4 regions of the Thauera sp. DNT-1 genome follow, and region 1 is predicted to be linked to each of the others. Evidence: predicted binding sites of a transcription regulator. Region 1 holds the regulator's gene; each other region holds the start of a gene.

Region 1 (7,348 bases):
TGATCTACGGCACCATCCTGGCCGCGATCTGCGCTGCCTTCGTGTGGGGCCTGGCTGCGCGCGAACCGCTGCGCGTCGACGTGCTGCGCGACCGCTCCTCGCTCGGACAGGAGATCGAGGGTGGCCTGATCGAGAACGTTTACCAGCTTCAGGTCATGAACATGACCGAGTCGCCGCGTGCGTTCAGCATCGGCGTCTCCGGCCTGAACGGAATCCGCATCAAGGGTCCGCAGCGGGTCGAGGTCGCGCCGGCCGGCGTGCAGTCGGTCACCGTTCAGGTGCACGTCCCCTACGACGAAGGCAAGCCGGGGGCCAACACGATTTTCTTCGACGTCGCTGCGGAGGATGATCCCGCCTTGACGCTCAAGGAAGAGTCCACTTTCCTGGTACCGCGCTGACATGCGAAGCAAGAAGCCCGAAGCCCCGGTCGAGCCCTGGTACCGCCAGGGCTGGCCCTGGTTCCTCATCGCCCTGCCCGCGACCGCGGTGGTCGCCGGCATCGCCACCCTGGTGATCGCCGCGAAGACCTTCGACGGCATGGTGGTCGACGACTACTACAAGGAAGGCCAGGCGATCGTGCAGACCCTCGGCCGCGTCGAGCACGCCCGCGAGCTTGGCTTGCGCGCCGCCTTGCGCATCCGCAGCGACTCGATCCACGTGGAGCTGACGGCTACCGCGCCGGGCAGCCTGCCCGACAGCATCCGCCTGACCGTCGCCCACCCCACGCGGAGTGGCCTCGACCAGGAGCTGCTCGTCCGCGGGCGCTCCGGTGTGTATGAGGCCACGCTCGTACCGCTGAGCACCGGTCGCTGGTTGTTCGTGATACAAGACGAGGCCCGAAGCTGGAGAATGGACGGGTCCGCTTACCTCCCTGCAGAGATGGAGATCCGGATGGATCCGAATGTCTGAGTTTCTTGCAAAGGGAGAAGCACCATGGCCTGGGAATTGTTGTTCAAGAGCGATATCGGTCTGCTGAGCCTCTTCACCATCGTCTTCATTCTGGTGATGGCCGTCTACCTTTACCGCTTCGCCCGCCGCCATATGGCGGAGGACGAGCAGAAGGCCCGTAGCGCCCGCTCATGAGCGATCCGCACCGCGGATGAAAACGGCCCGCACGAGCGGGCCGCATGCTTTGGGGGGCCGCGCGCGGGGCCGATGCCGGTGTCAGCGGTAGACCAGAACCGGCGTCTTGCTGTGGGTCAGCACCTTTTGCGTCTCGGAGCCGAGCAGCAGGCCTGCGATGCCGCGACGGCCGTGCGAGGCCATGAAGATGAGGTCGCAGCCATGGCGGTCGGCGGCGTCGATGATCGCCTCGTAGGGCACCTCATTGACCGCGGTGTCGCTGTCGCAGGCCACGCCCGCCGCTTCCGCCGCACCGCGCGCCTTTGAAAGGATCGCCTCGGCTTCGGATGCAGCCGATTTCGCGAACTGCTCGGGCGTGGTCGGATCGATCAGCGCGCCCTCGCCGTAGATCGGCATCGGGAAGTCCGGCTGCGAATAGAAGAAGGTGATGCGCGCGCCGGTCTCCTTCGCGAAGGAGACGGCACGGGCGACCGTGCTGTCCGAGAGTGCCGAGCCGTCGGTCGGTACCAGGATGTGCTTGAACATGACGTACGCTCCCTGTGGTGTGTCGTGCTTCGATTATAGCGAGCGGATGGGGTCCGCCATGATTGATCATGATCAAGCCGTCGAGCGATCACGAAGGGCACAGTGGGAACCCCTGAAAGATCGGCGAGGCCAGCGATGATGCTCACCTTCCTTGGCGCTGCGGGCGAGGTCACCGGCTCCTGCCTGCGGGTCGATCACGAGCGCGGTGCATTTCTGGTGGATTGCGGCCTTTTCCAGGGCGGGCGCGAAGCCGACCGCAAGAACCGCGACGCCCTCGATTTCGAGCTGCGCGACATCGATTTCGTGCTCCTCACCCACGCCCATCTCGATCACTCCGGCCTGCTGCCGCGCCTCGTGGCACTGGGATATCGAGGGCGCATCTTCGCCACCACGGCCACTGTCGATCTGCTCGGCGTGATGTTGATGGATTCCGCCCATATCCAGGAGAAGGAGGCCGAGTGGGCGCTGCGCGACACGCGCTCGCGCAAGATGGCACGCCGGGCGGAGGTGGCCCCGCTCTACACCGTGGAGCAGGCGCGTACCAGTCTGGGCCGTTTCGTCCCCACCGACTACGACGACTGGATCGAGCCCGGCCCGGGCGTGCGCTGCCGCTTCCGTGACGCCGGGCACATCCTCGGTTCGGCGATCCTCGAGATCGACGTCGGCGAGCGCGGCCACACCCGCCGGCTGGTCGCCTCGGGCGACATTGGCCAGCCGATGCGCCCGGTGCTGCGGGACCCGGTGCGGATCGCCCGGGCCGACTACCTGTGCGTCGAGTCGACCTACGGCAACCGCGCCCACCGCTCCTTCGCCGCCACCTGCGACGAGCTCGCGCTCGCCTTGCGGCGCACGCTCGAGGTCGATGGCGGCAACGTGATCATCCCGGCGTTCGCGGTCGGGCGTACCCAGGAAGTGCTGTTCGTGCTCGCCGACCTGGTGCGCGCCGGACGCATCGCCCGGCTCGACGTCGTGGTCGACTCGCCGATGGCCTCTGCGGTCACCGCGCTCACCGTGCGCCACACCGCCCTCTGGGACGATGAGACGCGTGCGCTCTACGCCTGGGCCGAGGCCAACTCGGGACGCTTCCGTGTGCGGTTCGTGCAGGACGTCGAGGAATCGAAGGCGCTCAATGCGGTGCCGGGCGGGCTGGTCGTGATCTCGGCAAGCGGCATGTGCGATGCCGGTCGGATCAAGCACCACCTGCGCCACAACCTCGGCCGGCGCGAGTGCGCAGTGGTCATCGCAGGCTTCCAGGCTGCCGGCACGCTCGGCCGCCGGCTGGTCGACGGTGCGCACCAGGTCACCCTGTTCGGCGAACGTATCCCGGTGCGTGCGCGCATCCATACCATCGGCGGGCTCTCCGCCCACGCCGACCAGCCCGCACTCCTCGACTGGCTGCGCGGCTTCGGCGAGGCGCCGCGGCGCACCTTCGTGGCGCACGGCGAGCCGGCCGCCTCCGCCGCCTTCGTCGAGGCGGTCGAGCGCGAACTGGGCTGGAGCAGGGTCGAGGCGGCGCGGCCCGGCGTGCCGGTCGTGCTCGAGTGAGCGTCCGCGCGCAAGCGGACCGGGAGGGCGGCGAGGGCCGCTCAGGCGTTGTAGCGCGACAGCCGTACCGGATCGTGCAGACTCACGCGCTTGCCCTGCACGGTGATCAGGCCGGCGTCGCTGAGGTCGTGGAAGATGCGCGACAGGGTCTCGGGCGTCAGGTTGAGGCGCGAGGCGATCACCTGCTTGCTCGTCGGCAGCGCGATCTCGCAGGGTGCGTCGTTGTCGGCCACCTGCAGCAGGTAGCCGATCACGCGCTGGGTGCTCGAGCGCAAGGAGTAGGTCTCCACGTCCTGGATCAGCCCGTGCAGGCGGATCGCCATGCCGGCGAGCAGCTTGCGCGCGAAGGTGGAGTCCTGGTCGATGAGTTCGCTCACCACCGCCTGGCCGACGTGCACCAGCACGGTCTCGCTCAGGGCCTCGGCGAAGACCGGGTAGGGGTGGTTCATGAACATCACGGCCTCGCCGAAGCTCTGCATCGGGCCGATGATCTCGACCACCTTCTCGGTGCCTTGCGAGGACGAGAAGGCGAGCTTGACCTGGCCGGAGACCACGAAGTAAAAGCCGTGCGGCAGGTCGCCGCGCTGGAACAGCACTTCGCCGCGGGCGACCTGGCGCTCGCGGGTGTAGCGCGCGACCAGCTGGATGTCCGCCTCCGACAGTTCGCTGAACAGCGGGATGCGGCGCAGCAGGGAGGGGATGTCGAGCGGGGTCGTGTTGGGCATCTGGAACTCTCCGTCTGGGGACGCAATTTCAATTCGGCCGGTTGTCGAGCGGCGCCCTGACCGGCTTTCGTTAGGATCGTGGATGTACTACCTGATCAAGAACCTGCATGTGACCTGCGTCGTGCTGAGCGCCGCCGGCTTCCTGCTGCGCGGCATCTGGATGCTCACCGGCAACGCCCTGCTGCAGCACCGCCTGACGCGGCTCCTGCCGCACCTCGTCGACAGCACGCTGCTCCTGTCTGCGATCACGCTGGCGGTAATGATCGGGCAATACCCCTTCAGCGCCGGCTGGGTCACGGCGAAGGTGATCGGCCTGCTCGCCTACATCCTGCTCGGCACGTTGGCGCTCAAGCGCGGACGTACCCGTGGCGTGCGGCTCGCCGCCTTCGCCGGCGCGATCCTGGTCTATGCGTGGATCGTGTCGGTGGCGCTGAGCAAGAACGTCGCCGGCTACCTCGCCTGAGCCGTCGAGCCCCGGGTCGTCCCGGCCACGGCGTGCTCAGCGCGCGCCGTGCTGGTGCTGGATCAGGCGCTTGAGGCCGGCGAGGTCGAGCAGGTGTACGTGCTTCTGCTGCACCGCGATCAGCCCGTCCTCCTGGAAGCGCGAGAAGGCGCGCGACACCGTCTCGAGCTTGAGTCCGAGGTAGGAGCCGATCTCCTCGCGCGTCATGCGCAGGTTGAACTCGCTCGGCGAGAAACCGCGCGCCGTGAAGCGCTGCGACATGTTCAGCAGGAAGGCGGCCAGGCGCTCTTCGGCGCGCATCGAGCCGAGCAGCATCATCACGCCGTGATCGCGCACGATCTCGCGGCTCATGACCTTGTGGAACTGAAGTTGCAAGCCCTCGATCTCATGCGACATCTGCTCGAGCTTGTCGTAGGCGATCACGCACACCTCGCTGTCCTCGAGCGCCACCGCGTTGCAGCTGTGGGCCTCGGTGCTGATGCCGTCGAGACCGAGGATCTCGCCGGTCATCTGGAAGCCGGTCACCTGTTCGCGACCGTCCTCGAGCAGCACGTCGGTCTTGAACGAGCCCGCGCGGATCGCGTAGATCGCCTCGAAAGAGTCACCGGCGCGGTAGAGATTGTGCTGGCGCTTGACCTTGCGGCGCGCGCCCACCAGTTCGTCGAGCCGGCTCAGCTCACGATCGGACATTCCGAAGGGGAGGCACAACTCGACGAGGTTGCACTGCGAACAGGCCGATTTGAGCCCATCCACGGTAATTGGCACGCTAGCCCTCATCTGCACGATAATCCTGCTTTCCTGACATTAGAGACGCCTGCGCTGGAGTGGCGGGATTGCTAATCACACCCGTTGACCCAAGTCAACCAACATTACGGAGGCTTCTGCCATTGTTCGGCAGACAGCCCGCCAGCAAGATCATGAAAAGCCAGACCGACCTCATCTTCGACCCGCAACTGATCCGCAAATTCGACATCAACGGGCCGCGCTACACGTCCTATCCCACGGCGGACCGCTTCGTCGAAGCCTTCAATGCAGAGGCGCTGCGGGCCTGGCTGGCCAAGCGGGCGGTGGGCGGCGTAAGCAAACCGCTCTCATTATACTTCCACATCCCCTTCTGCAACACGATCTGCTACTACTGCGCCTGCAACAAGATCATTACCAAGGATCATGGGCGCTCGGCCAAGTACCTGAAATATCTCGCGAAAGAAATCGAGATGCAGGCCGCTTGCCTGGAGGGGAGCCGCCAGGTCACCCAGCTCCACCTCGGCGGGGGCACGCCGACCTTTTTGTCGCACGACGAGATGCGCGAGCTCATGGCGGCGGTGCGCGAGCACTTCACGCTGGTGCCCAACGGCGAATACTCGATCGAGGTCGACCCGCGCAAGGTCGATTTCGACACCGTGAAGCTGCTCGCCGAGCTCGGCTTCAACCGCATGAGCGTGGGCGTGCAGGATTTCGCCGAGGACGTGCAGCAGGCGGTCAATCGTATCCAGAGCTTCGACGAGACCAAGCTGGTCATCGACGCCGCGCGCGCCAACGGCTTCAAATCGGTGAGCATGGACCTGATCTACGGCCTGCCCCGGCAGAACCCGACCAGCTTCGACCGCACGCTCGACCAGGTGCTGGAGATCTCGCCCGACCGCATCTCGCTGTACAGCTACGCTCACCTGCCGGGCCTGTTCAAGCCGCAGCGCCGCATCAACAGCGGCGACATGCCCACGGCCGACACCAAGCTCGCGCTACTGCAGCTCGGCATCCGCCGGCTCACCGAGGCGGGCTACGTGTATATCGGCATGGACCACTTCGCCAAGCCCGACGACGAGCTCACCATCGCCCAGCGCCAGGGCCGCCTGCACCGCAACTTCCAGGGCTATTCCACCCACGCCGAATGCGACCTGCTCGCCTTCGGGGTGTCGGCGATCGGCAAGATCGGTCCGGTGTACGCGCAGAACGTGAAGACGCTCGACGAGTACTACGACGCGCTCGACCGCGACGAGCTGCCGGTGCTGCGCGGCATCGAGCTCACCGCCGACGACCTGCTGCGGCGCGCGATCATCCAGGCGCTGATGTGCCACTTCGAGCTCTCGATGCAGTCGATCGAGATCGCCTACCTGGTCAACTTCCGCGAGTACTTCGCCGAGGAACTCGCCGATCTGCAGGAAATGGAGAAGGCCGGGCTGGTCAAGATCGACGGCGACTGGATCAGCGTGCAGCCCGGCGGCCGCCTGCTGGTGCGCGGCATCGCGATGGTGTTCGACCGCTACCTGCGCGCCGACCGCGAGCGCCAGCGCTACTCGCGGGTGATCTGAACGCCGCACGGATTGCGCACCGCAGCGTAGAATGAGGGCCTCGCATTTCCCGCGGGGCCCTTTTCTTCTTCATGCCCGAAACCGGTTATCTCGCCGTCTTCCTGATCGGCCTGCTCGGCGGCACCCACTGCGTGTCGATGTGCGGCGGCATCGTCGGCGCGCTCAGCATGCAGGTGCATGTGCCCGGCAGCCGGCCGCAGTGGCCGCTGCACCTGGCCTACAACCTCGGGCGCATCGGCACCTACACCTTGCTCGGTGCCTGTGTCGGCCTGCTCGGCTCGGTCGGCCTGCTCTACGAGGGCATGCTGCCGGTGCAGATGACGCTGTACGTGCTCGCCAACCTGATGCTGGTGGCGCTCGGGCTCTACCTCACCGGCTTCACCCGCCTGCTCGCGCCCATCGAGCGCGTCGGTCACCTGCTGTGGCGGCGCATCCAGCCCGCCACCCGGCGCTTCCTGCCGGCGCGCTCGGTCGGGCAGGCGCTGCCGCTCGGCATGCTGTGGGGCTTCATCCCCTGCGGGCTCACCTATTCCATCCTCGCCACTGCGCTCGTCACCGGATCGGGTGCACGCGGCGCCGGCCTGATGCTGGCCTTCGGGCTGGGCACGCTGCCCAACCTGCTGCTGGCAGGCATGCTCTTCAAACGCTTCCGCGACATCACCCGCCACCCGAGGGTGCGCCTGGCCTCCGGGCTCCTC
Region 2 (7,348 bases), 730 kb from region 1:
GTTGAGCTCCGCCGACAGCTTGCCCTTGGCGATGCCGTAGCCGACGTACTTGCCGGAGTAGCTCGACAGCCCGGTGAGCTCGAAATCCTTCACCGAGGCAAGGATGTCGAGGTGGGCATCCTGGCGGAAGGGGTTGAGCTCGCCGGTGATCGACAGCGGCGCGCTCTTGTCCACCTTGCCGACGATCTCCACCCTGGCGAGCTTGTCCGAGCTCGTGGAGAAGCCGGTGATGGTGCCGGCGAGCCCGGTCAGGTTGGCGTCGTAGTTGGGGCGGACGAAGCGGTCGCTGAAGGCGACGTTGCCGCGCTTGAGCTCGATGCGGTCGATGCGCACCGGCGGGGGCGGCGGGCCTGGGGGCGCGATCGGGGAAGTACGCTGGCCGTCGGCGGCCGCCCCACCCTGCATCTCGCCCTGCTCGACCTCCTTCGTGTGCGCGACGGCAGCCGCCGGCTTCGCGGCCGCTTCGGACTCACCCTTGACGCCGCCGATCTCGCGCAGGTTCAGGCGGCCCTGGCTGTCGAGGATCAGGCGGGTGTAGAAATCGTCGAGCGCGATGCGCTTGACGCCGAGCGAGAGGGGCTCAAGGCGCGCGTCGATACCGCCGATCGCGAGCGTGCGCCAGCGCAGGAAGTCGGTCGCGTTCAAGCGATCGACCGAGGCGAAGTTCGCCACCCCGACGTCGCCGCTGAAGCTCGCGAGCAGCTTGCCGCGGCGGTCGGTGTCGAGCTTGAGCCGGCCCTTGGTGGTGAGGTTGCCGCGCGAGATCGCGATCTTGGTCTGCTCGAGCACGTAGGGCTGCAGCGGCAGCAGGTCGACGTTGCGTAGATCGAGGGCGAGATCGGCCTTGAGCGGCGCGATCGTCAGCGGCCCCGAGGCCGCCACCTTGCCGCGCTTGTTCAGCATGGAGTCGAGCTTGAACTGGATGGCGTCGCCCTTCGCGGTGGAGAAGCCGTCGAGCTCGAAGTCGATGCCCTCGAGCGTGGTGAGCACCGGCCGCGCCACGCTGCGATCGTCCAGCCGCACCGAGGCGCCGCGCAGCGCGAACTTATCCACCGCGATCACCCAGTCGGGCTCGGCCTTGTCCTTGGCCGCCGGCGCGGAAGCTGCCCCCTTCGCCGGCGGCGGCACGAGCGCCCTAACGAGGTCGAACTCGCCATCCTTGGTGCGCACGGCGGAGACCGCCGCCCCCTGGAGCGCCACCCCGCCGATGCGCACGCTGCGCCCGGCGAGGTCGACCGTGGCGCTGCGCACGTCGAGCGCCGGCAGGCTCAGCGCCGGCGTCTTCGCATCCTTCAGCAGCAGCGCGAAATCGCGCAGTGCGAGCGCCTCGGCGCTGACCTGCACCGCCGGCGCGCCGTCCTTGCCGAGCGTCATGCGGTATTGCGCACCGCCGCTGAGACTGCCCTCGCCGATCGAGGCGCCGGGCATCGCCGCCGCCAGGTAGGGCGCATAGCGCGGCAGGCGGATCGACTCGAACTGCAGGCTGCCCGAGTACTCGAAGGGCGCCAGGCGCAGCACGTCCTCGTGGGTGAATTTCTCGCCGGCATCGGTGACGTAATCGAGGCGGATCTCGGCCGGCAGCTCGCCCTCGGTGGCGAGATCGCGCATGTCGAGGTTGATCGCCTCGATGCGCGCGCGGAAGGGCTCGGCCAGGCCGCGGTCCTCGAAGCGCACCACCCCGTCGCGGATGCGCGTGAGCGCGAGCAGGAAATCCGCTCCGGCCGGGGTTGCGTCGCGGGCATCGGCCACCGTCTTGCCGTCCGCCGGGGCGGCCGGCGTGGCGACGCCTGCGTCTGCCTGGGCTGCACCCGCGGCCGGTCCGGAAGCCGCCTTCTGCGCGACCTGCGCGGCGGCCTTGCCCCCTTTCGCAGCCTTGCCCTTTGCCTTCCTGGCGCCTTCGGCGGCCGGAGGCGATATCAGCCCGAGCACGTTGAGCCCGCCGTCCTTCAGCCGCACCAGGTCGAGCTCCGGACGTGCCAGGCGCAGCCGGGTGAAGTGCCAGCGCCCGATCATCGGCTGCACGTCGGCGAATTCGAGCTCCACCTCGTCCGCGGTCGCGACCGGCGCGCCCTCGCGATCCTGCAGCACCAGCTTGTGAACCTGCAGCGGACCGCGCAGGGAGAGCACCGGCGCACCCTCCACCGTCTGGCTGAACGAGAGCTCGAGATTGGTCGTCAGCAGCGCCGAAGGAAGGCGGAAGCGCGGCTCGATCGGCAGGTAGGCGATCCAGGGCGTGAGGTCGAACTCCTTCAGCGAGACGTCGAGGATGGTTTCTTGCGATTCGGCGAAGGGCTTGGTGCGCGCGTTGAGCAGCAGCGCGTCGCCGTTGAGCTTGGCCGAGAGCGAGGGTTGCACGAAGACATCCACCCGCACCGGCAGGTTGGAGACGAAGGGCACGCCGACGCCCAGTTCGGAGAGCTCGTGGGTGATGCCGCGCACGCGGTCGTCGACGCGCACAAGGCCGTCGCTGATGCGGATGTTGCCGATCGAGAACAGCGTCGGCGGCGTGTCCTCGGCGGGTTCCTCGCTACCGAGCGCGGCGATGCGCTCGAGCACGTCCGTCCAGTTGTGGCGACCCTCGGCTTCGAGCGCGACATGGACGCGCGGCTTGTCGAGGGCGAGCTCGTGCAGCACGATGCCCTTGCGCAGCAGCGACTCGAGCTCGAGGTTGGCGCGCAGCGATTCGAAGCCGAGCGCCTCGGCGCTGCCATCGGCCTCCATGATGCGCAGTCCGCCCACCTCGGCAGTAAGGCGGAAGGGGTTGATCAGCACGCGCTCGACGACGACCTCGCGCCCGAGCGTCTCGCCGAGCAGCTTCTGCGCGTAGTGCCGCGCCACCGGCGGCACGGCGAGGTAAGCGGTGGCCGAGAGCGCGAGCAGGATCGCGACCGTCCACAACGTCCGACGCAGCCCCTTGCGCCGAGGCGGCTGCACGGTCGAGTCGGTCGTGGGTTCAGACATGGGAAACTCCATCAGGATGAATTCGTCGCCGGAACTGCCCGGACATCATGCGGCGGGAGCCCGCCTGGCATGCGCCGGAGCCCGGCCGGGCGTTATTTTGCGCCGCTTTGTGGCGCTCGGGTAAGGAAGCTGTGCACACGCAACACGGTGAGACGGTCCATGCGGGCATTCAAGCCTCGCCCTTGGACGGCCTCGCCGCCGGGCGTCCGAGCAGCGGCAGATAGGCGAGCGCCTGCAGCGCGAGCAAGGCTCCGAAGCCCCAGGCCAGCGCGCGCGCAAGCTCCACACCCATGCCTCGCATGAGATCGAGGCCGATGCCGAAGCCCCACTGCACGCAGAAGGCGCCGGCGAACGCCATCAGGTTGAGCGCGGTGCTGACACGGCCGAACAGCGCGGGCGGAAAGGCGCGCGCCGCCGACAGGTAGATCTGCGAGTTGGCCGCGGTGAGCAGGCCGAATGCGGTCCACAGCGGGAGCACCGGCAGGTCGGACCACAGGATCAGCGCCTGCACCACCAGCATCATGCCGTAGCCCGCGCGCAGCAGGCCGAGCGGCTGGACTCCGGCGCGCGCCAGGCGCACGCCGAACACGCCCACCGCGAGCTGTCCGGCGAGGTTGCCGAGGTTGAGGGCCACCAGTACCGTCGCCGCACCGGCGATGTCGAAGCCGTTCACGTTCATCACCCACGGCACCACCCACAGGCTCTGCAGCGCCATGAAGCCGCCGACGAAGAACACCGAGGCCGCCGCATGGCGCAGGAAGGCGGGCGCGGCGAAGATGCCCGCCACGACGCGCAGCGCGGCCGCCAGCGAGGCCTCGCTACGCGCCGCTGGCGAATCGGGCAGCGCGCGCAGCGCCAGCACCGCGGCAAACAGGGACACCGCGGCGATGATCCAGAACGCCCCGCGCCAGCCCAGCACCGGCAGCACCGCCGCGAGCGGCACGCTGGCTGTGAGCGCGCCGAGCGAGCCCGAGGCCATGATGAAACCGATCATCGAGCTCTGGCGCTCGGGCGGATACCACAGCGTGAACCCCTTCAGCGCCGCCATCAGGCAAGCCGACACCCCCAGGCCCACCATGGCGCGTGCGCCCGCGAGCGCGCCGAGCGAGTCGGCCATGGCGAACAGCGCGCTGCCGAGCGCCGCGAGCAACAGCAGCGCGGCCTCCACCCGCCGCGGACCGAAGCGGTCGAGCGCGATCCCGACCGGAATCTGCGCCGCGCCGAAGGCGAGGAAATACGCGCTGGTCAGCAGGCCCAGGCTGGCCGCCGACAGGCCGAGCTCGTCGGTGAGCCGCGGCGAGATCACCGCGTTGACCGTGCGCAGCAGGTAGGACAGGTAATAGCCGAGCGCGAACGGCACGAACACCCGTACCCAGCCGCTCGTCGAGCCGCCCTTGCAGCCGTTCTCCGCCCCGCCCGACCGCCTCGTCCGGACCACCCGCGTCCCCTGCGAAAAAGCGCGCATTGTGCCTGCAAGCGCCGTGCCGCCCAAGCGATGCGGACTTTGATGCACGACAAACAGTTGTCAGTCCAACGCAGCCGGGATGCCCTTGACCTGCATCAATGCCGTTTGTCGCCCCCTGCGGAGAATTCGATACACCCGCCAGAGAGGAGACTCCGATGAATACCATTTCCGAACTCATGACCCACGACCACCGCGACTGCGACGGCATCTTCGCCCGCGCCGAGGAGCTCGCCTCCGACGGCGACTGGGCCGACGCTGCCGAAGCGCTGAAGAAGTTCGCGGACGCGCTCAACGCCCACTTCGACGCCGAGGAGAGCACCCTCTTTCCCGCCTTCGAGCAGGCGACGGGCATGACGCAAGGTCCCACCATGGTGATGCGCCATGAACACCAGAACATGCGCGACACCCTGGCCGCCCTGCAGTACGCCCTCGACAAGCAGGACGCCGACGACTTCGCCGGCGAGGCCGAGACGCTGCTGATCATGATGCAGCAGCACAACATGAAAGAAGAGAGCGTGATCTACCCGATGCTCGACAGCCGCCTGCCCGGCGACGAGCAGGAGCGCCTGTCGGCCTCGGTCGGCAAGCACCTCGGCGAGGCCCGCGCAGCATGAGCGGACGTGTCGTCGATGCCCGCGGCCTCGAGCCGCCCGAGCCCTTCGAGCGTGCCATGGAGGGCCTGATGGCCCTCGGCAAGGACGAGGAAATGCTGCTCATCCTCGACCGCATGCCGCACCCGCTGCTACGCATCCTCGATCGCGATGGCTACCGCCACGCCGAGGCCTTCCGCGACGACGGCGCCGTCGAGATCCGGATCCGCCAGCGATGATGGGGCCGGGCCTCTCCTACGACGACACGCCGCCGTTCTCGGCACCGATCCGCTTCTTCCTCACCGCCCCGCTGTTCGGCGTGGCGGCAGGGCTGACGCTGATCTTTGGCGGCGAGATCCTCGTCTCGCGGTGGACGCCCGGCGCACTCGCCATCACGCACCTCTTCGCCGCCGGCTTCATGTTGCAGGTGATGCTCGGCGCGTTGCTGCAGGTCATGCCGGTGGTGGCGGGCGCGAGCATGCCCGCGCCGCTGCGCATCGCCGGCATCACTCACCTGGCGATGGCGCTCGGCGCCGCGGGGCTCGCCTTCGGACTGGGTGCCGGCGCACCCGGCGTCCTGCTCGGCGGCGCCGTGCTGCTCGTGGGCGGACTCTTCGTGTTCCTCTCCGCCGCCGCGCTGGGCCTCAGCCGCGGCGCACGCACGGGCAACAACACCCGCACCCCGCGCGATCTGCGCATGGCCTTCGCCGGCCTCGTCGTGACCGCGGTCCTCGGCTTCAGCCTGGTGCTCGTGCTCACGCGCGGCGTCGCCCTGCCGGTGCCGCTGCCGACCGTGGTGAACCTGCACGCCGGCTGGGGCTGGATGGGCTGGGCCGCAGTGCTGCTCGCCGCCGCGAGCTGGGTCGTGGTACCGATGTTCCAGATCACCGCTGCCTACCCGCAGCGCTTCACCACGCTGTGGGCACCGGCGGTCACCGCCACCCTCGTGTTGTGGACCCTCGCCGAGTATCTCGCAATCGATGCCGCGCGCTTCATCGCCATCCTCGCACTCGGGCTGCTCGGCGCCGGCTACGCGGGCACCACGCTGTACCTGCAGGCACACTCGCGGCGCAGCAAGCCCGACACGCCCTTCCTCGCCTTCCGCGAGGCTATGTACTCGGCGCTCGCCGGCGTCCTGGTGCTGGCGATCTCGCTGTGGTCCGACGCCGACTGCTGGCCGATCCTCGCCGGCGTGCTGATCCTGCACGGCGGTTTCGGCGGCACCATCACCGCGATGCTCTACAAGATCGTGCCCTTCCTCGCCTGGCTGCACCTCACCCAGGCCGGGCTGAAGGCACCGAACATGAAGAAGCTGCTGCCCGACACCCCGATCCGCCGCCAGCTGCGCGTGCGCACCACGAGTCTCGCCACGCTCTGCGTCGCGGTCTTCGTGCCGGTGCTCGCCCCGCTCGCCGGCGTCGTGCTGGCGGTCGAGTTCGGTTGGCTCTTCGCCAACCTGCTGCGTGTGGTGCGCGCCCGCCGCGATGCAGCGAAAAACGCCGGGCCGCGCCCCGGAAGCCACGCCAGCGCGTGATTCCGGTTTTTTTTGCGACGCGCGAATTTTGTTTGACGAACGAAAAAGGCATCTGTATAGTTCGCGGCTCTCGGGGTGTAGCGCAGTCCGGTAGCGCGCTTGCTTTGGGAGCAAGATGTCGGGGGTTCGAATCCCTCCACCCCGACCAGCTCACATCCCGACTGCCCGCCGGAAGCTGCCCGTAGCTCAATTGGATAGAGCACCGGCCTTCTAAGCCGGGGGTTGCAGGTTCGATCCCTGCCGGGCAGGCCAGGAAAAGTTTTTCGGGATTCCGGTTTTCCGGGGTCCCACAGTGGCGGCATTAGCTCAGTTGGTAGAGCACTGGATTGTGGCTCCAGGTGTCACCGGTTCGATTCCGGTATGTCGCCCCATCGATTCGATGTCCCGACGGGACCCGGCCAACGTCGGAAGAGTCCCGAAAGGTACGCTGCAAGCATGAAAACCCACCCGAAGCGGTGGGTTTTTTCGTTTCCGGACACGCTGTTCGCTACCGCATCCATGCTCCATGGAGCAGAGCCGGGCCACTCAGGCAGCCAAGGCCTTCACGCGACCGGCGACACGAGCATCCACACCATGCCCCAGATCCGGGAAGAGCTCGACGCTGACGGCCGCACCGAGCGCCTGCATCGTCTCGGCGGCCATCAGGCTGTAGCGCGCATCGATCACCGGATCCTGCTCGCCGTGCAGCAGATGCACCTGCGTGTTCGCCGGCGCCACGCGTGGTGGCAAGGCAAAGCGGCCGGCGATCGAGATGACGCGCGCGGCGACCGTTTCCGGCAACTGGGTGGACTCCAGCGC
Region 3 (7,348 bases), 2.0 Mb from region 1:
CGCCGGCAGCGGGCGGCCCTGCGCTGGTAGGTATCGCACTGCAGGCCGAGCACGACGACCCTGCCGAGCGCGCCGCCGCCCCCATCCTCGCGGTGTGGAATGGCGACAGCCTGGCAATCCCCAGCCGCGAGACCGTCGGCGCGGGCTACTGCGGCGACATCGCCACCGGCATGGACGGCGGCTTCTACCTCTCCGCCGAGCGCAGCCATCGGGTAGCGCGCTGGCATCCGGCGGCCCCCGCGCGCCTGGAGATCATCGCCGAGCTGAACAAGGCGGGCGCGCTGGCCGAACTCCCGCTCGACGGTACCCACGCCAGCCTGATCGGCTCACCGCGCGGCCTCGGCTTCTGGCACCCGCAGCACGATCCGATGCTGCTGCGCTGGCCGGTGGAGATCGCGCCGGACAACCACTGGACGCTGGTCGGAGCCTGAACCCCGCCACCCGCCTGGATCGCCGTATCGCGACTCGCGTCGCTCCTACAGGAAGCTCCGAAGCGGGGGTTTTCTGCAGGAGCGACGCGCGTCGCGACATGGAGCGGAGAATTCGCCCCGACGCGTTTCCCGCTTACGGGAAACGACCGCCACGACGACCCGCGGCTCTCGAGAAAACGCGCTACAAGTTGGTATTTTCTTTGCGAACCCATTCCACCGCGGGCGGGGGATGGGACGCTCAGAACTCCCAGGCCACGCCCACGTTGGCGATGTTGCGATCGTTGCCGCGACCGACCGCGCCAGAGATCTTCACGCCCTCGGCGATCGTGTAGCGCAGACCGACCTGGCGATCCGGGCCGGAATGCTCCGCACCGAAGGTCTCGACGACGAAGTCGAGCTGCTCGCCGAGCGGCACGTCGAGGCCGATGCCCCAGAAGTCGAGGTCCTCGTCGTCGCGCGCCCACTCGCGGCCGAGGTTCACATGCACCCGCGGGCCCTGCTCGAACGCCCAGGTCGCCAGGCCGGCGAGCGCGTCGACACGCGAGGAGTCCTCGCCGCTGACGCGCTCGCGCCCATACTCGTATTTCAGGCCAGCCGAAAGCCCGCGCTCGGACTGCAATGGCACCCATTTGACCGCCGCGCCGACGGCGCGGATCTTCGCGTCTGGATCGGCGTCACGATCCTTCCCGCGGCCATAGCCCACCTCCACTTCGACATTGTCGATCGGACCGAAACCGGCCGCGCCCTCGTAGCCGCGCACCGCGTCGTCGCGGCTCCAGCCGAACTCGAGCTTGGCGCCGCCGCGCTCGAGCGTGCCGGCATCATCGACCGCCATCGGGCGTTCGGCGAGAGCCGGAGGGGAACACAAGGCGAACAGCGAGGCCAGCACGATCGGGCGCAGCCCGGACTTGCGTTGAGACATGACGATTCCTTTGCAGGGAGAGGTGGACAAAGACGGGCCGCCCACACGAGCGGCCCGAAAAGGGATGCGCAACTCCGAACGACCGGGGCTACGAGGTGATCGCTAGACAAGACCCACGCCGTCGATGCGGCAGGGACGCCCGACACTCGGGCCTCGGACGTGCCCGCATGCGCCCGGAGGGGCTTCTTACTCGAACACCTGGCCAGACACGGAAAGGGCTGTGCGGCCATGTTCGAGCACCGCATCGCGATCGAGCTTCCCGGAATATTCGGCCCCCGCCTCAATGCAGCCGATGATCGCGGTCGCCGGGCCTGGGGATGGGTTAAAAAATATTAACCGCAACAACAATCATTACCGTTTGATAATCATCAACAGCGCGCGGGATTCCGGCTTACTTTGCGCGCCGCGGACATCCCTTGCAGGGCTTGTCCTTCCTGCAGCATTTCTTGCTCATGGACTTCTCCTCGTGGAATGGAAAGGACGGACACGATCGAACCGGACTGCTCAGTGCAGCGCCCGCGGATCATGGCCGCCATCGCCCGCATCGCCCAGCATTGCATAGGCCTCCCACTCCGCCACCAGCCGGGCGGCGCAGTCGCGCACGCAAGCGGAAAGGCGCTGATCGCTGCCGATCACCCGGAAGTGACCGGCGATCGCCTGCGCCAGCGCGGGCGAGCGCCGCGCCGGGAAGCGCGACAGCAGCTGCAGCACCGCCGCCAGCGCGAGCTCGGGATGGGTGTCGTACTCCGGCCCCGCGTTCGCGGCAACCCTTCGCCGGCTGGCGGATGAATGCGCGCTCACAGCCGCACCGCGTAGTACTCGACGACCTGCTGGACGTCGACCGGGAAGGGCACCTCGTCGGGCGAAGGGGTGCGCGTCACCGTCGCCGCGAACGCCCCTTGGTCGAAGGCGATCCACTCGGGGCGGGTCAGCGCCGGCTCGGCGAGCGCCTCGACCACCACCGGGATGCGCCGCGCACGCTCGGTAAGCTGGATGCGGTCGCCCGGCCGGATGCGGATGGAGGGGATATTCACCGCCCGCCCGTTGAGCAGCACGTGCTTGTGGCGCACGAGCTGGCGCGCCGCCACCGCGGTGGGCGCGAAGCCGGCGCGGAACACGAAGTTGTCGAGGCGGCGCTCGAGCAATTCCAGCAGCTTGTCGCCGGTCGGGCCACGGTCGCGCTTGGCCTCGCGGAACAGGCGCTGGATCTGCTTCTCGCCGAGACCATAGTTGAAGCGCAGCTTCTGCTTCTCGATCAGCTGCACGCCGAAGCCGGACTTGCGCCTCGGGCGCCGGCCGTGCTGGCCAGGGGGATGGTTGCGCTCACCCAGCGGCTTGCGCGACAGGCCGGGCAGCTCGGCGCCGAGGGCACGCATCACTTTCAGGCGGGGGCCGGTGTATCGGGACAATGGGTTCTCCTTCATTCAGGGATTCTTGCTGCGCCGACGCACGAAGAGCGCCAGCAGGACAGCCTCGAAGTCGAGACAGGGTCGGTTGAATATCGTCTTTGCGAATGATTCGCCATATCGTTAAAATCCGAATCACTGTCAAGCCTCTCTGTCCTGCGGTCCGGACCGCATCGAATACACGCCGGGCGCACGACCTTTGAGCTAGATCAGTAAAAGTCATAATGCGACCCATTATCGTTCTAGGCTTACTCCGCCCTCCGGACACCCGAGTTCATGGACTGCGCCACTTCGCCCTCCTCCCCCGCCGCCGCCGCGCTGCGCACCCTGGCCCTCGTCGGCCACCCCAACGTCGGCAAGTCGGTGCTGTTCCACCGCCTCACCGGCACCTACGTCACGGTGTCCAACTATCCCGGCACCACGGTCGAAGTCTCGCGCGCCACGCCACGCTTCGACCGCGAGGCCTCGCTGCTCGACACCCCGGGCGTGCTCGCCCTGCCCTCGCGCAGCGACGACGAGCGCGCCACCATGCGCGCGCTGCTCCATGAGGACATGCGCACGCTGATCCAGGTCGGCGACGCCAAGAACCTGCGCCGCACGCTCAACCTCACCGCGCTGCTGGCCGAACTCGGGGTGCCGATGGTGATGGCGCTCAACATGACCGACGAGGCCAAGGCGCGCGGGGTCACGGTGGATGCCGCGGCCTTGTCGGAGGCACTCGGCGTGCCGGTCGTGGCGACGGTGGCGACCGGCGGGGAAGGAGTTTCCGCGCTCACCGAAGCGCTGCAGCGTGCGGCGGTGCCGGCACCACTGCTGCGTTACGACCCGGTGCTCGAACGCGACATCGCGCGTGTCGAACAGCTCATCCTGGTCAACTGCCCGCACCCGCGCCTGGCCGCGCGCGGGCTGGCCATCCTCGCCATCGGGCGCGACCCGGAGGTGGACGCCTGGCTCGCCGCGCAGGCGAACAGTGCGACCGTGCGCGCCGTGCTCGCCGAACTCACCGCCGCCACCGGCCGCGACTCGCTCCCGGCGCGGCTCGCGCGCGAGCGCGGCGGCGCCGCCGAGGCGCTCGCGCGCACCGTCACCCAGCAGGCTGCCGGCAAGGACCGCACGCTGTCGATGCTGCTCGGCCGCGTCGCGGTGCACCGGCTGTGGGGCTGGCCGATGCTGCTCGGCGTGCTGTATCTGGTGTATCTCTTCGTCGGCGACTTCGGCGCCAGCACCCTGGTCGGGCTGCTCGAAGAAGACTTCTTCGGCGAGGTCCTCAACCCGGCGGTCACCGAGTTCGTCACGAGCCACATCTCCACGCCCTGGCTGGCCGACCTGATCGTGGGCGAATACGGCCTGTGGACCATGGGCATGACCTACGCGCTCGCGCTGATCCTTCCCATCGTCACCACCTTCTTCCTCGCCTTCGGCGTGCTCGAGGATTCGGGCTACTTCTCGCGCCTGTCGGTGATCGCCAACCGCATGTTCGCCGCCATCGGCCTCAACGGCCGCGCGGTGCTGCCGATGGTGCTCGGCCTGGGCTGCGTGACCATGGCCACGCTCACCACCCGCATCCTGCACACCCCGCGCGAGCGCCTGATCACCATCTACCTGATGGCGCTGGCAATCCCGTGCTCTGCGCAGCTCGGCGTGGTGCTCGGCCTGCTCGGCGGCATCTCCTTCGGCGCCACGCTGATCTGGGTGCTGGCGATCGTCGGCGTGCTGCTGTTCACCGGCTGGCTGGCGAGCAAGGTCGTGCCGGGCCGCCGCGTGCCGCTCGTCACCGAACTGCCGCCGATGCGCATGCCGGTGCTGGGCAACGTGCTCAAGAAGACCGGCGGCCGGCTCAAGTGGTACCTGATCGAGGTGATCCCGCTGTTCCTGATCGGCACCCTGATCATGTTCGGGCTCGACCGCAGCGGCGCGCTGCCATGGATCATCGAGGCCGGCGAGCCGCTGGTGGTGGGCTGGCTCGGCCTGCCGCCGGAGGCGAGCGCCGCCTTCGTGATGGGCTTCCTGCGCCGCGACTTCGGCGCCAGCGGGCTCTTTGCGCTGCAGAGCGAGCTGTCGATGATCCAGGCCGTGGTGGGCATGGTCACGATCACGCTCTTCGTGCCCTGCATCGCCAGCCTGATGATGATCATCAAGGAGCAAGGCATGAAGGTCGCCCTGCTGATGCTGGCGATGATCATCCCCACCGCCTTCCTGATCGGCGGCCTGCTCAACCACGGCCTGCACCTGATCTTCTGAGGAATCCGCGCCATGAACGCCACACACGTCCAGCCCCACGAGCGCATCCGCCTGATCGGCACCCCGGTCGGGCGCATGGTGCGCATCGACGACTTCGACGACGAGATCGACCCGCTGCAGCGCGAGCAACTGCACGCCTACGGGCTCTCTGCCGCGCACGCGGTGAAGGTGCTGCAACAGCAACCGATGACGGTGCTATTGTGCGAGCACGTCGAGCTCGCGATCGAGCACGCGGTGTCGCGCCATATCTGGGTGCAGCCCGCCTGAGCGCTCCAACCTGCCTTCGCAAACGTTGCGCGCGGGAGAACTGCAGACAAGACCGACGCCATCCTCCATACTATACAGTATGGACCGAACCCCGCGTGGGACGCCGGCCCGACCAGTTTGTTTGACAATGAACGGGAGAGGAAAAGGATGTCGCAAAACGCATATCAGCAAGGCCTCGACAAGAACGCGGCCAACTACGTGCCGCTGTCCCCGCTGAGCTTCATCGAGCGCACCGCCATGGTCTATCCGACGCGCACCAGCGTCGTCCATGGCACGCTCGCCTACACCTGGAGCCAGACCTACGAGCGCTGCCGCCGCCTCGCGAGCGCCTTGGTCGCGCATGGCGTGAAGAAGGGTGACACGGTCGCCTGCATGCTGCCCAACGTGCCGTCGATGTTCGAGGCCCACTTCGGCATACCGATGACCGGCGCGGTCCTCAACACCCTCAACACCCGGCTCGACGCCGACGCCATCGCCTTCATGCTGCAGCACGGCGAAGCCAAGGTGCTGATCACCGACCCCGAGTTCGCCGGCGTGGTCCGCGCCGCGCTCGAGCTGCTGCCGGGAGACAAGCCCCTGGTGGTCGACGCCCTCGACCCCGAGTATCCGGGCACCGAGCGCATCGGCACCGTGCTCTACGAGGACTTCCTCGCCGGCGGCAACCCCGACTTCCAGTGGAAGCTGCCCGAGGACGAGTGGGACGCGATCGCGCTCAACTACACCTCCGGCACCACCGGCAACCCGAAGGGCGTGGTCTACCACCACCGCGGCGCGTATCTCAACGCCGCCTCCAACATCATCAGCTGGGGCATGCCGCAGCACTCGTCCTACCTGTGGACGCTGCCGATGTTCCACTGCAACGGCTGGTGCTTCCCGTGGACCATGGCGGCCAACGCCGGCGTCAACGTCTGCCTGCGCAAGGTCGACCCGGCGCTGATCTACGAGCTGATCCGCCGCCACAAGGTCACCCACATGTGCGGCGCGCCGATCGTCTACGGCATGCTGATCAACGCCCCCGAGGGCCTGCGCGCCGGCATCGAGCACAGCGTCGCCGGCCTCATCGCCGGCGCCGCGCCCCCGGCGGCGATCATCGAGGGCGCCGAGAAGATCGGCTTCGACATCACCCACGTGTATGGCCTGACCGAAACCTACGGCCCGGCCTCGGTGTGCGCCAAGCACCCCGAGTGGGATGCGCTGCCGATCGACCGCCGCGCCGAGCGCAACGGCCGCCAGGGCGTGCGCTACCACATGCAGGAAGCGATCACCGTGCTCGACCCGGTGACCATGGAGCCGGTGCCCGCCGACGGCGAGACCATGGGCGAGATCATGTTCCGCGGCAACCTCGTCATGAAGGGCTACCTCAAGAACGAGAAGGCCACCCAGGAGTCCTTCGCCGGCGGCTGGTTCCACACCGGCGACCTCGCGGTCATGCACCCGGACGGCTACGTCAAGATCAAGGACCGCTCCAAGGACGTGATCATCTCGGGCGGCGAGAACATCTCCTCGCTCGAGGTCGAAGAGGTGCTGTACCGCCACCCGGCGGTGCTGACCGCGGCGGTCGTCGCCAAGCCCGACGAGAAGTGGGGCGAGGTGCCGGCGGCCTACATCGAGGTCAAGGAAGGCGCCGGCGTGACCGCCGACGACATCATCGCGCACTGCCGCGAACACCTGGCGCGCTACAAGGTGCCCAAGTTCATCGAGTTCTGCGTGCTGCCCAAGACCTCGACCGGCAAGATCCAGAAGTTCGCCCTGCGCGAGATGGCGAAGTCGGCCTCCGCGATCGAGTGATCGTGTCACGCGGTCGGCCCGTCGGGGCCGACCGCACTCGCCGCGCGCCGATGCCGCGTTCCGTCACCGGACGGACGCGGCATTTTTCCTTCCACACGTACTACCAGCCGAATCCCTTGCGCAGCAACAGCAGCATCGCCATGCCGAGGATGAAGGGCAGCCACGGATTGCGCGAGCGCAGCGCGACCAGGATCACGACTCCCCCCGCCGCGAGCTTGGGATTGAGCGGATCGAACGCACCGCCATCGAGCAGCAGGTCGGGCATCACCAGCGCCGACAGCGCCGCCGCCGGC
Region 4 (7,348 bases), 290 kb from region 1:
GCATTCTCTGCGGCGAGTCCGGCGATCACCTCGCCGGAGATACGGTAGCTCTTGCCCCGGAACAGGGCGATGGTGTTGCCTGCGCTGTCGCGCACGGTGACGTCATAGACGCCGGTGCGACCGGCCAGCGTGCGCTCCACGGCCTCGGCCTGCAAGGTGTCGCCTTCGCGCCCGGTGGCGACGAAGTCGATGTTGCATCCGGACGCCACGGTGTTGCGGTTGTAGGCGTTGCAGGCGTAGGCGAAGGCGGTGTCGGCCAGGGTGAAGATGAGGCCGCCGTGGCAGATGTGGTGGCCGTTCACCATGTCGCCGCGCACCGTCATGCTGACCCTGGAGCGGCCGGGACCGACGTGCTCGATGCGCATGCCGAGCGCCTGGGCGGTACGGTCGCGCGACCACATCGCCGCGGTCACGGCCTCGGCCAGGGCCTGCGGATCGGTCGGGATGGGCTGCGCATCAGTCATGGATCTTCTTTCCGGCGAACACGCGCTGCTGGATCAGCGGGGACACGCGATAGCGGTCCTCGCCGTAGAAGCGGGCGAGGTTGGCGAGTACGGCGCAGATCGCCGGCAGGCCGACGCGGTCGGCCCATTCCAGCGGTCCGCGCGGGTAATTGACGCCGAGCTTCATCGCCGCATCGGCGCCGGCGGCATCGCACACCCCCTGGTTGACCGCGTCGGCCGCTTCGTTGGCGAGCATCGCGACGGTGCGCATCACTGCCAGTCCCGGGGTGTCGCCCAGGCGGCAGACCTCGAAGCCGGCCGCCTGCAGCAGGCTGATCGCGGCGCCGACCGCGGGCGCGAAGCAGTTGATCGCGGCGCCGACCGCGATGCGGCCGGCGGTGGCGTAGTCCAGTGCGAGGTCGATCAGCACCACGTTGGCGATGCCCATCTCGGTGGCGCGTTGCGTGGCGGTGCGGCCGTCGGTGACGAAGATCACCGCGCCCCCCGTCTCGGCGATGCGACCGTCGTTGGCTTCGCCCCAGGTATGGGGGATGTTGCGCTCGAAGAGGCGGTCGGCGAGCGCATGCACGGCGGCCGAATGGCCGTGCAGCACGATCTCGTCCGGTGCGTGCTGCGCCACCGCGACCTGGGGTGCGGGGCGCGCGGCGCCCTCGCGGTAGTCGTAGAAGCCGCGGCCCGACTTGCGACCGAAAAAGCCGGCGTCGACCAGCTCCTGCTGGATCAGCGAGGGCGTGAAGCGCGCATCGTTGTAGAAGGCGTTCCACACCGAGCGTGTGACGGCGAAATTGACGTCGTGGCCGATCATGTCCATCAGCTCGAACGGCCCCATGCGGAAACCGCCGGCGTCGCGCATGATCGCGTCGAGTGTGGCGCAGTCGCCACCGCCTTCGTTGAGGATGCGCAGCGCCTCGGCGTAGTAGGGACGGGCGACGCGGTTGACGATGAAGCCCGGCGTCGAGCGCGCATGCACCGGCGTCTTGCCCCAGGCCGCGGCGGTGGCGAACAGGGTGTCGGCGACCACGCGCGCGGTGGCGAGGCCGGAGACGATCTCGACCAGCTTCATCAGCGGCGCCGGGTTGAAGAAGTGCAGGCCGGCCAGGCGTTCGGGGCGCTGCAGGGCGGCGCCGATCGAGGTCACCGAGATCGACGAGGTGTTGGTGCCGAAGATGCAGTCGGCGCCGACGATGTTCTCCAGGTCGCCGTACAGCTTCTGCTTGGCTTCGAGGTTCTCGACGATGGCCTCGACCACCAGTGCGGCGTCGGCGAGCTCGGCCAGCTGGTCGACGGCGATCAGGCGTTCAGCGGCCGCCTGCGCGGCTTCGGTGCTCATCTTGCCCTTGTCGGCGAGCTTGCCGAACTGGGCACGGATGCCTTCGATCGCCTTGGCGGCGGCGCCCGGACGGTTGTCGAGCAGCTTGACCACGTGGCCGGCCGCGGCCGCCACCTGGGCGATGCCGGCGCCCATGGCGCCGGTGCCGACCACGGCGACGACAGCCGAGGCGGGCAGCGGCTGCGCGGCGGACTTGGAGATCTGGGTGTCGGTCACGCTCATTCCCCGGTGAACTTCGGTGCGCGCTTTTCCATGAAGGCGGCGACGCCTTCGGCGTAGTCGGGGCTCCAGCCCAGCTCGCGCATGAAGCCGCCCTCGAAGGAGAGCTGCTGCTCCAGCGTATGGCCGGCCGCGGCGTGCATGGCCTGGCGGGTGCGCACCAGGGCCTTGGTCGGCATGGCGGCGAGCTGCGCGGCGAGCGCGTCCACCTTTGCAGCGAACTCGGCATCGTCGTACGCCGCCCAGATCAGGCCCCAGTCGGCGGCCTTCTCGGCGGGCAGCTTGTCGGCGAGCATCGCCAGGCCCATCGCGCGCGCCATGCCGACGCGCTGCGGCAGGAACCAGGTGCCGCCGGTGTCGGGTACGAGTCCGATCTTGCTGAAGGCCTGCAGGAAGGAGGCCGACTTCGCCGCCACCACCAGATCGCAGGCGAGCGCCACGCTGGCGCCGGCGCCGGCGGCGATGCCGTTGACCGCGGCGATGGTGGGCACGCGCAGGTTCTGCAGGCGCAGCACGAGCGGCTTGTAGTTCTTTTCGACGACGTTGCCGATGTCGGGCATCTTGCCGCCCACCGACGCCATGTCGGGATCGGCCAGATCCTGGCCGGCGCAGAAGGCGCGGCCGGCGCCGGTGAGCACCAGCACGCGCGCGGCCTTGTCGGCGTGGACGCGGTCGAGCGCGTCGCGCAGCTCGGCGTGCATCTCGCCGGTGAAGCTGTTGAGCTTGTCGGGGCGGTTCAGCGTCAGGCGGGCGACGCCCGCCTCCACTGCAAACTGGATGTTGTTGTATTCCACGGACGGATCCTCAGACGTGGTAGCGGCGCTGGACGACGCGGAAGCGGTTGGCGACGAAGGCGGAATCCGAATACGAGGCGTTGGCCGACGGGTTGCCGCCGGTGCCGTGGTAATCGGAGAAGGCCGCCGACTGGTTCACGAACACGCCGCCGGTGAGGTTGATCGACAGCGCGACCTTGCCGCGCCAGGTGGCTTCGGTCATCGCGTCGATGACGTCCTGCCTCGTGGAGTAGAGCCCGACGGTGAGCGCGCCGTGGGTCCTGACCACACGCTCGGAGAGCGCGATCCCTGCGGCGGTGTCGGCGACCTTGACGATGAAGCTGATCGGGCCGAAGCGCTCTTCCATGTAGGCCTTCTCGTCGGCGGCGTCGCAGGCGAGCAGCACCGGGGTGCGCACCTTGGCGCCCGGGAACTCGGGGTTGTCGAGCTTCTGCGAGGCCAGCACGACCTTGCCCAGCGCGCCGCTGTTGGCGATGTCGATGCGTTCGGCGGTGTCGGCGGACTGGATCGCGCCGAGCACGGCGTGGGCGACCTCGGGTTTGGACAGGAAGCGCTCGACCGCACGGGCGAGGTCGGCGCAGACCTCGTCGTAGCTCTTGTGGCCGTCCTCGGTGTCGATCCCGCCCGCGGGCACGAAGATCGCCTGCGAGGTGGTGCACATCTGGCCGGAATACAGCGAGAGCGTGAAGGCGAGGTTGCCCAGCATCGCCTTGTAGGAGTCCGTCGAGTCGATGACGATGTTGTTCACGCCGGCGAGCTCTGCATAGACCTGGGCCTGGCGGCAGTTGTCGATCAGCCACTGGCCGAACACGTTGCTGCCGGTGAAGTCGACCGACTGCACCGCCGGGTGGGTGGCGAGCGCCTGGGTGACGCTGCGCTGGGTGGCCACGCACAGGCTCACCAGGTTGGGGTCGATGCCGTTCTCGGCGAGCACGGTGCGGATCGTGCGCACGGTGATCGCCGCCGGCAGGATGGCATTGCTGTGCGCCTTGACGATGACCGCGTTGCCGGTGGCGAGCGCGGCGAACAGGCCCGGGTAGGTGTTCCAGGTCGGGAAGGTGCCGCAGCCGATCACCAGGCCCACGCCGCGGCCGACGATCTGGAAGTGCTTCTTCATGACCAGCGCCGGGTTCTTGCCCTGGGGCTTCTCCCAGGTGGTCTCGGCCGGCACGAAGCTCTGCTCGCGCCAGGCGTAGGTCACGGCCTCGAGGCCGCGATCCTGGGCGTGCGGGCCGCCGGCCTGGAAGGCCATCATCCAGCCCTGGCCGGTGGTCATCATGACCGCGTGGGCGATCTCAAAGCTCTGCTTGTTCAGGCGCTGGAGGATTTCCAGGCAGATGCCGGTGCGGCCGTCGGCGCCCACCGCCTGCCAGCCCTTCATCGCCTCGAGCCCGGCGGCGATCAGCGTCTCCGGGTCGCACACCGGATAGCGCACATCGAGCGCCACGCCATAGGGCGAGCTCTCGCCGCCATGCCAGCCCGTCTGGCCCGGCTGCCCGAGCTCGAACGGCTTGCCCAGGTGCGCCTCGAAGGCGCGCTTGCCCTCGTCCGGCGCCGCCTCGCCATAGAGCTTGGGGCTCGGCATCTCGGGGAAGGCAGACCAATAGCCGCGCGTGGCGATGGCGTCGAGGGCGCTTTCGAGGGTGGCGCGGTGCTTTTCGAGCAAGGGGTGGGGCATGGGTCTCTCCGAGTGGGTGGTCTTGTGCTTCAAACGATACAAATCGATTTGATAAATGTCAATACTAGGTATCTATTCTTGAGGGGGTGATCACCTCAAGTTTTGATAGGCGAAACACGTTTAAATATAAGGAAGTCGTTTATAAACAGTGGTATATGTGAAAATTGTCGGGGTGTTCCGGCAGCCGTAGCCAGTCGAAAAACCCATGGCGTCCGCTGCTTTGGGCTTGATGTGATACAAAAATACATATAAAAATGTAGTATTAGTATCGTATTAATCTCCTTGCTGCCTTGCCCTCCCGCGCACTCGCCCGCACGCATCCAGGCTTCGTGCCCGCGGAATCGGCGTGGCGCTCGTCCTCGAGCCTTGCGTACGCGAGTGCGGCGGCCTCGAAAGCGCGCTCCGGCGCTAGGCGCATCTGCCCGGAATCGATAGACTTCTGGCCCCCAACCGCAGCGCGAACAAGCTCGTCCGTGACCACTTCCATCCAAGATCGCCTTGAAGCGTTCCGCAAGCAAGATCGCGTGCAGGCCGGGTCGCTGATCATTTCCGTCTTCGGCGACGCCGTGCTGCCCCGAGGCGGACGCATCTGGCTGGGCAGCCTGATCCGCTTGCTCGAGCCGCTTGGGCTCAACGAGCGTCTCGTCCGCACATCGGTGTTTCGGCTTGCGCGCGATGAATGGCTGGTCAGCGAGCCTTGCGGCCGCCGTACGGACTATATGCTGACGCCTTCCGGTCTGCAGCGTATCGAGGAGGCGTCGCGCCGCATCTACGCTTCCGCTGCGCAGGGCTGGGATCGTCGCTGGCGGCTGATCCTCGCCGTCGGCGAGCTTGCGGCCAAGGACCGCGAACGCCTGCGCAGGGCGCTGTTCTGGCAGGGCTTCGGCGCCCTCGACGGGGACTGCTTCGTGCATCCGAGCGCGGACCTCATCACCGCCTTCGACGCGCTCGTCGGGGAGGGGTTGGGTGGGCTGCTGCCGCGGCTCAAGCCCCTGATGGCTGCGGATGCGGCCCTGGGTGCGGCGGCCAGCGACGCCGACCTGGTGCATGCGGCATGGAATCTCGAGCGCCTGGCGCAGACCTACCGCGAATTCGTCGACTGCTACCAGCCCGTGCTGGCCCAGCTCCGCGATGGCGCCAGCGAGTCCGGGGATGAGAACGCCTTCCTCATGCGGATGCTGCTGATCCACGACTACCGCCGCCTGCTGCTGCGCGATCCCGGATTGCCCGACGTGCTGCTGGCGAGCGACTGGCCGGGGCAGCGTGCGCGGCTGCTGTGCCGCGAACTCTACCGTCGGCTGCTGGTGCCGTCCGAGCGCCATATCGACGCTCACCTCCGCCTCGCCGACGGCCGCACGCCCGAGGCGTCGCCCCGCCTTCTCGCGCGCTTCCAGGACGCCGACCCGCTGCGCGGCGCCGCCTGAGCGCCGCCAGCCTCTTCCCGCCGGTCGGCGCGCGGCGACCGGGGTGGGGGCGTGCGGGACGCGTTCATGGCCGTGCCGCCCTGCGTGCGCCGCCGGCCTCAGCCTTCCCGCCTCCGCAGTTCCACCAGCGGCACCACGTCCGGCATGTGGATGCGCTTGCGCCCGGGCTCGACCGTCGCGAGCGGCACGGTCTCTTCCATCGTGGCCAGGCTGCGGCGGGTGAGGTCCTGGTAGGTCGCGGTTCCGGAGCTCTTCCAGCGCATCTCCTCCTCGGAGAGCGCGCGGATCGCCTTGGCCGGCATGCCGGCGATCAACATGCGCGGCGGCATCTCGACGCCGGCCTTGACGAAGGCCGCCGCGGCGACGATCGATGACTCGCCGATCACCGCGTTGTCCATGATCACGGCGTTCATGCCGACCAAGGCGTTGCGGCCCACCCTGCAGCCGTGCAGCACGGCGCCGTGGCCGATGTGTCCGTCCTCCTCGACCACCGTATCGGTGCCGGGAAAGCCATGCATCACGCAGGTGTCCTGCAGGTTCGAGCCGCGCTCCAGGATCAGTCGCCCGAAGTCGCCGCGCAGGCTTGCGCAAGGCCCGACGTAGCAGTCCGGGCCCACGATCACGTCGCCGATCAGCACGGCCGACGGGTGCACGTAGGCGGTCGGATCCACCACCGGCACGATGCCGTCGATCGCATAGACTTTCAGCTGATTCATCCTTGTTCTCCTCCGCTCGGACTTATGTTACATATAAAGGAAAGATTTCTTCAATAAGTAATTTTATCGGTGAGGGGGCTTCGATGAGCGACGAACTCGACGGCAAGCACGGCGTGCAATCTCTCGAGGTGGGCATGAGCATCCTCCGCGCCATGGTCACCGGCAAGCGCTCCATGATGCTCAAGGACATCGCCCAGGCCGCCGACATGCCGCCCTCGAAGGCGCACCGCTATCTGGTCAGCCTGATCCGCAGCGGACTCGTCGAACAGGACCGGCTCACCTCGCGCTACGACCTCGGTCCCTTCGCCCTCAACCTCGGCCTGGTCGCCCTCGACCGCGTCGACCGGATCCGTCTCGGCTTGAGCGCGATCGGCGATTTGCGCGATCTCACCAACGAGACCGTCGCGCTCGCCGTCTGGAGCGATCGAGGGCCGGTCGTCGTGCGCTGGGAGCGTCCCCGTCGTCCGATCACCGTCAATGTGCTGACCGGCACCAGCCTCAGCCTGCTGAGCTCGGCCGCCGGGCGCGTCTTCGCCGCATGGCTGCCCGAGCAGCAGACCGAAGCGCTGCTGCGCGCCGAGCTCGAATCCGGTCGGGTGCCCGCGGGCCTTGCCACCCTCGACGACGCGCGCCGGCTGCTCGCCGAGGTCCGCGCGCGGGGTGTGGCGGTGATTTCCAGCGGCTATTTCGCCCGCGGCGTCGAGGCTGCGGCGGCCCCGGTGT

The links. Region 1 encodes FNR, which switches genes on or off when oxygen is low (the NO sensors DNR and NnrR bind a similar motif). Its sites were predicted from a motif close to TTGANCTAGNTCAA; they were not measured.
Region 2: ACZ5PP_RS01120 (hemerythrin domain-containing protein) is a predicted target of FNR. The motif match lies at 4,512-4,525, and genes of this name have one in related genera.
Region 3: feoB (ferrous iron transport protein B) is a predicted target of FNR. The motif match lies at 2,959-2,972, and genes of this name have one in related genera.
Region 4: paaN (phenylacetic acid degradation protein PaaN) is a predicted target of FNR. The motif match lies at 4,534-4,547, and genes of this name have one in related genera.

What each region holds. Positions count from the first base shown of each region.
Region 1 covers NZ_AP043752.1:4,064,146-4,071,493, forward strand. The annotation lists gene ccoG (cytochrome c oxidase accessory protein CcoG) at 1-398, shown strand, start outside; gene ACZ5PP_RS18765 (FixH family protein) at 400-909, shown strand; gene ACZ5PP_RS18770 (DUF3149 domain-containing protein) at 934-1,083, shown strand; gene ACZ5PP_RS18775 (universal stress protein) at 1,165-1,608, opposite strand; gene ACZ5PP_RS18780 (MBL fold metallo-hydrolase RNA specificity domain-containing protein) at 1,744-3,153, shown strand; gene ACZ5PP_RS18785 (Crp/Fnr family transcriptional regulator) at 3,195-3,878, opposite strand; gene ACZ5PP_RS18790 (SirB2 family protein) at 3,961-4,341, shown strand; gene fnr (fumarate/nitrate reduction transcriptional regulator Fnr) at 4,378-5,118, opposite strand; gene hemN (oxygen-independent coproporphyrinogen III oxidase) at 5,259-6,650, shown strand; gene ACZ5PP_RS18805 (sulfite exporter TauE/SafE family protein) at 6,722-7,348, shown strand, end outside.
Region 2 covers NZ_AP043752.1:244,123-251,470, reverse strand. The annotation lists gene ACZ5PP_RS01130 (DUF748 domain-containing protein) at 1-2,961, opposite strand, end outside; gene ACZ5PP_RS01125 (MFS transporter) at 3,131-4,399, opposite strand; gene ACZ5PP_RS01120 (hemerythrin domain-containing protein) at 4,582-5,040, shown strand; gene ACZ5PP_RS01115 (DUF2249 domain-containing protein) at 5,037-5,255, shown strand; gene ACZ5PP_RS01110 (hypothetical protein) at 5,252-6,550, shown strand; tRNA gene ACZ5PP_RS01105 (tRNA-Pro) at 6,622-6,698, shown strand; tRNA gene ACZ5PP_RS01100 (tRNA-Arg) at 6,726-6,802, shown strand; tRNA gene ACZ5PP_RS01095 (tRNA-His) at 6,846-6,921, shown strand; gene ypfH (esterase) at 7,076-7,348, opposite strand, start outside.
Region 3 covers NZ_AP043752.1:2,016,809-2,024,156, forward strand. The annotation lists gene ACZ5PP_RS09350 (DUF1513 domain-containing protein) at 1-431, shown strand, start outside; gene ACZ5PP_RS09355 (hypothetical protein) at 670-1,353, opposite strand; gene ACZ5PP_RS09360 (hypothetical protein) at 1,858-2,154, opposite strand; gene rpsD (30S ribosomal protein S4) at 2,151-2,762, opposite strand; gene feoB (ferrous iron transport protein B) at 3,036-5,000, shown strand; gene ACZ5PP_RS09375 (ferrous iron transport protein A) at 5,013-5,267, shown strand; gene ACZ5PP_RS09380 (acyl-CoA synthetase) at 5,415-7,055, shown strand; gene ACZ5PP_RS09385 (AzlD domain-containing protein) at 7,156-7,348, opposite strand, start outside.
Region 4 covers NZ_AP043752.1:4,349,689-4,357,036, forward strand. The annotation lists gene paaI (hydroxyphenylacetyl-CoA thioesterase PaaI) at 1-464, opposite strand, end outside; gene paaH (3-hydroxyacyl-CoA dehydrogenase PaaH) at 457-2,016, opposite strand; gene paaG (2-(1,2-epoxy-1,2-dihydrophenyl)acetyl-CoA isomerase PaaG) at 2,013-2,807, opposite strand; gene paaN (phenylacetic acid degradation protein PaaN) at 2,818-4,485, opposite strand; gene paaX (phenylacetic acid degradation operon negative regulatory protein PaaX) at 4,959-5,909, shown strand; gene paaY (phenylacetic acid degradation protein PaaY) at 6,008-6,625, opposite strand; gene ACZ5PP_RS19990 (IclR family transcriptional regulator) at 6,709-7,348, shown strand, end outside.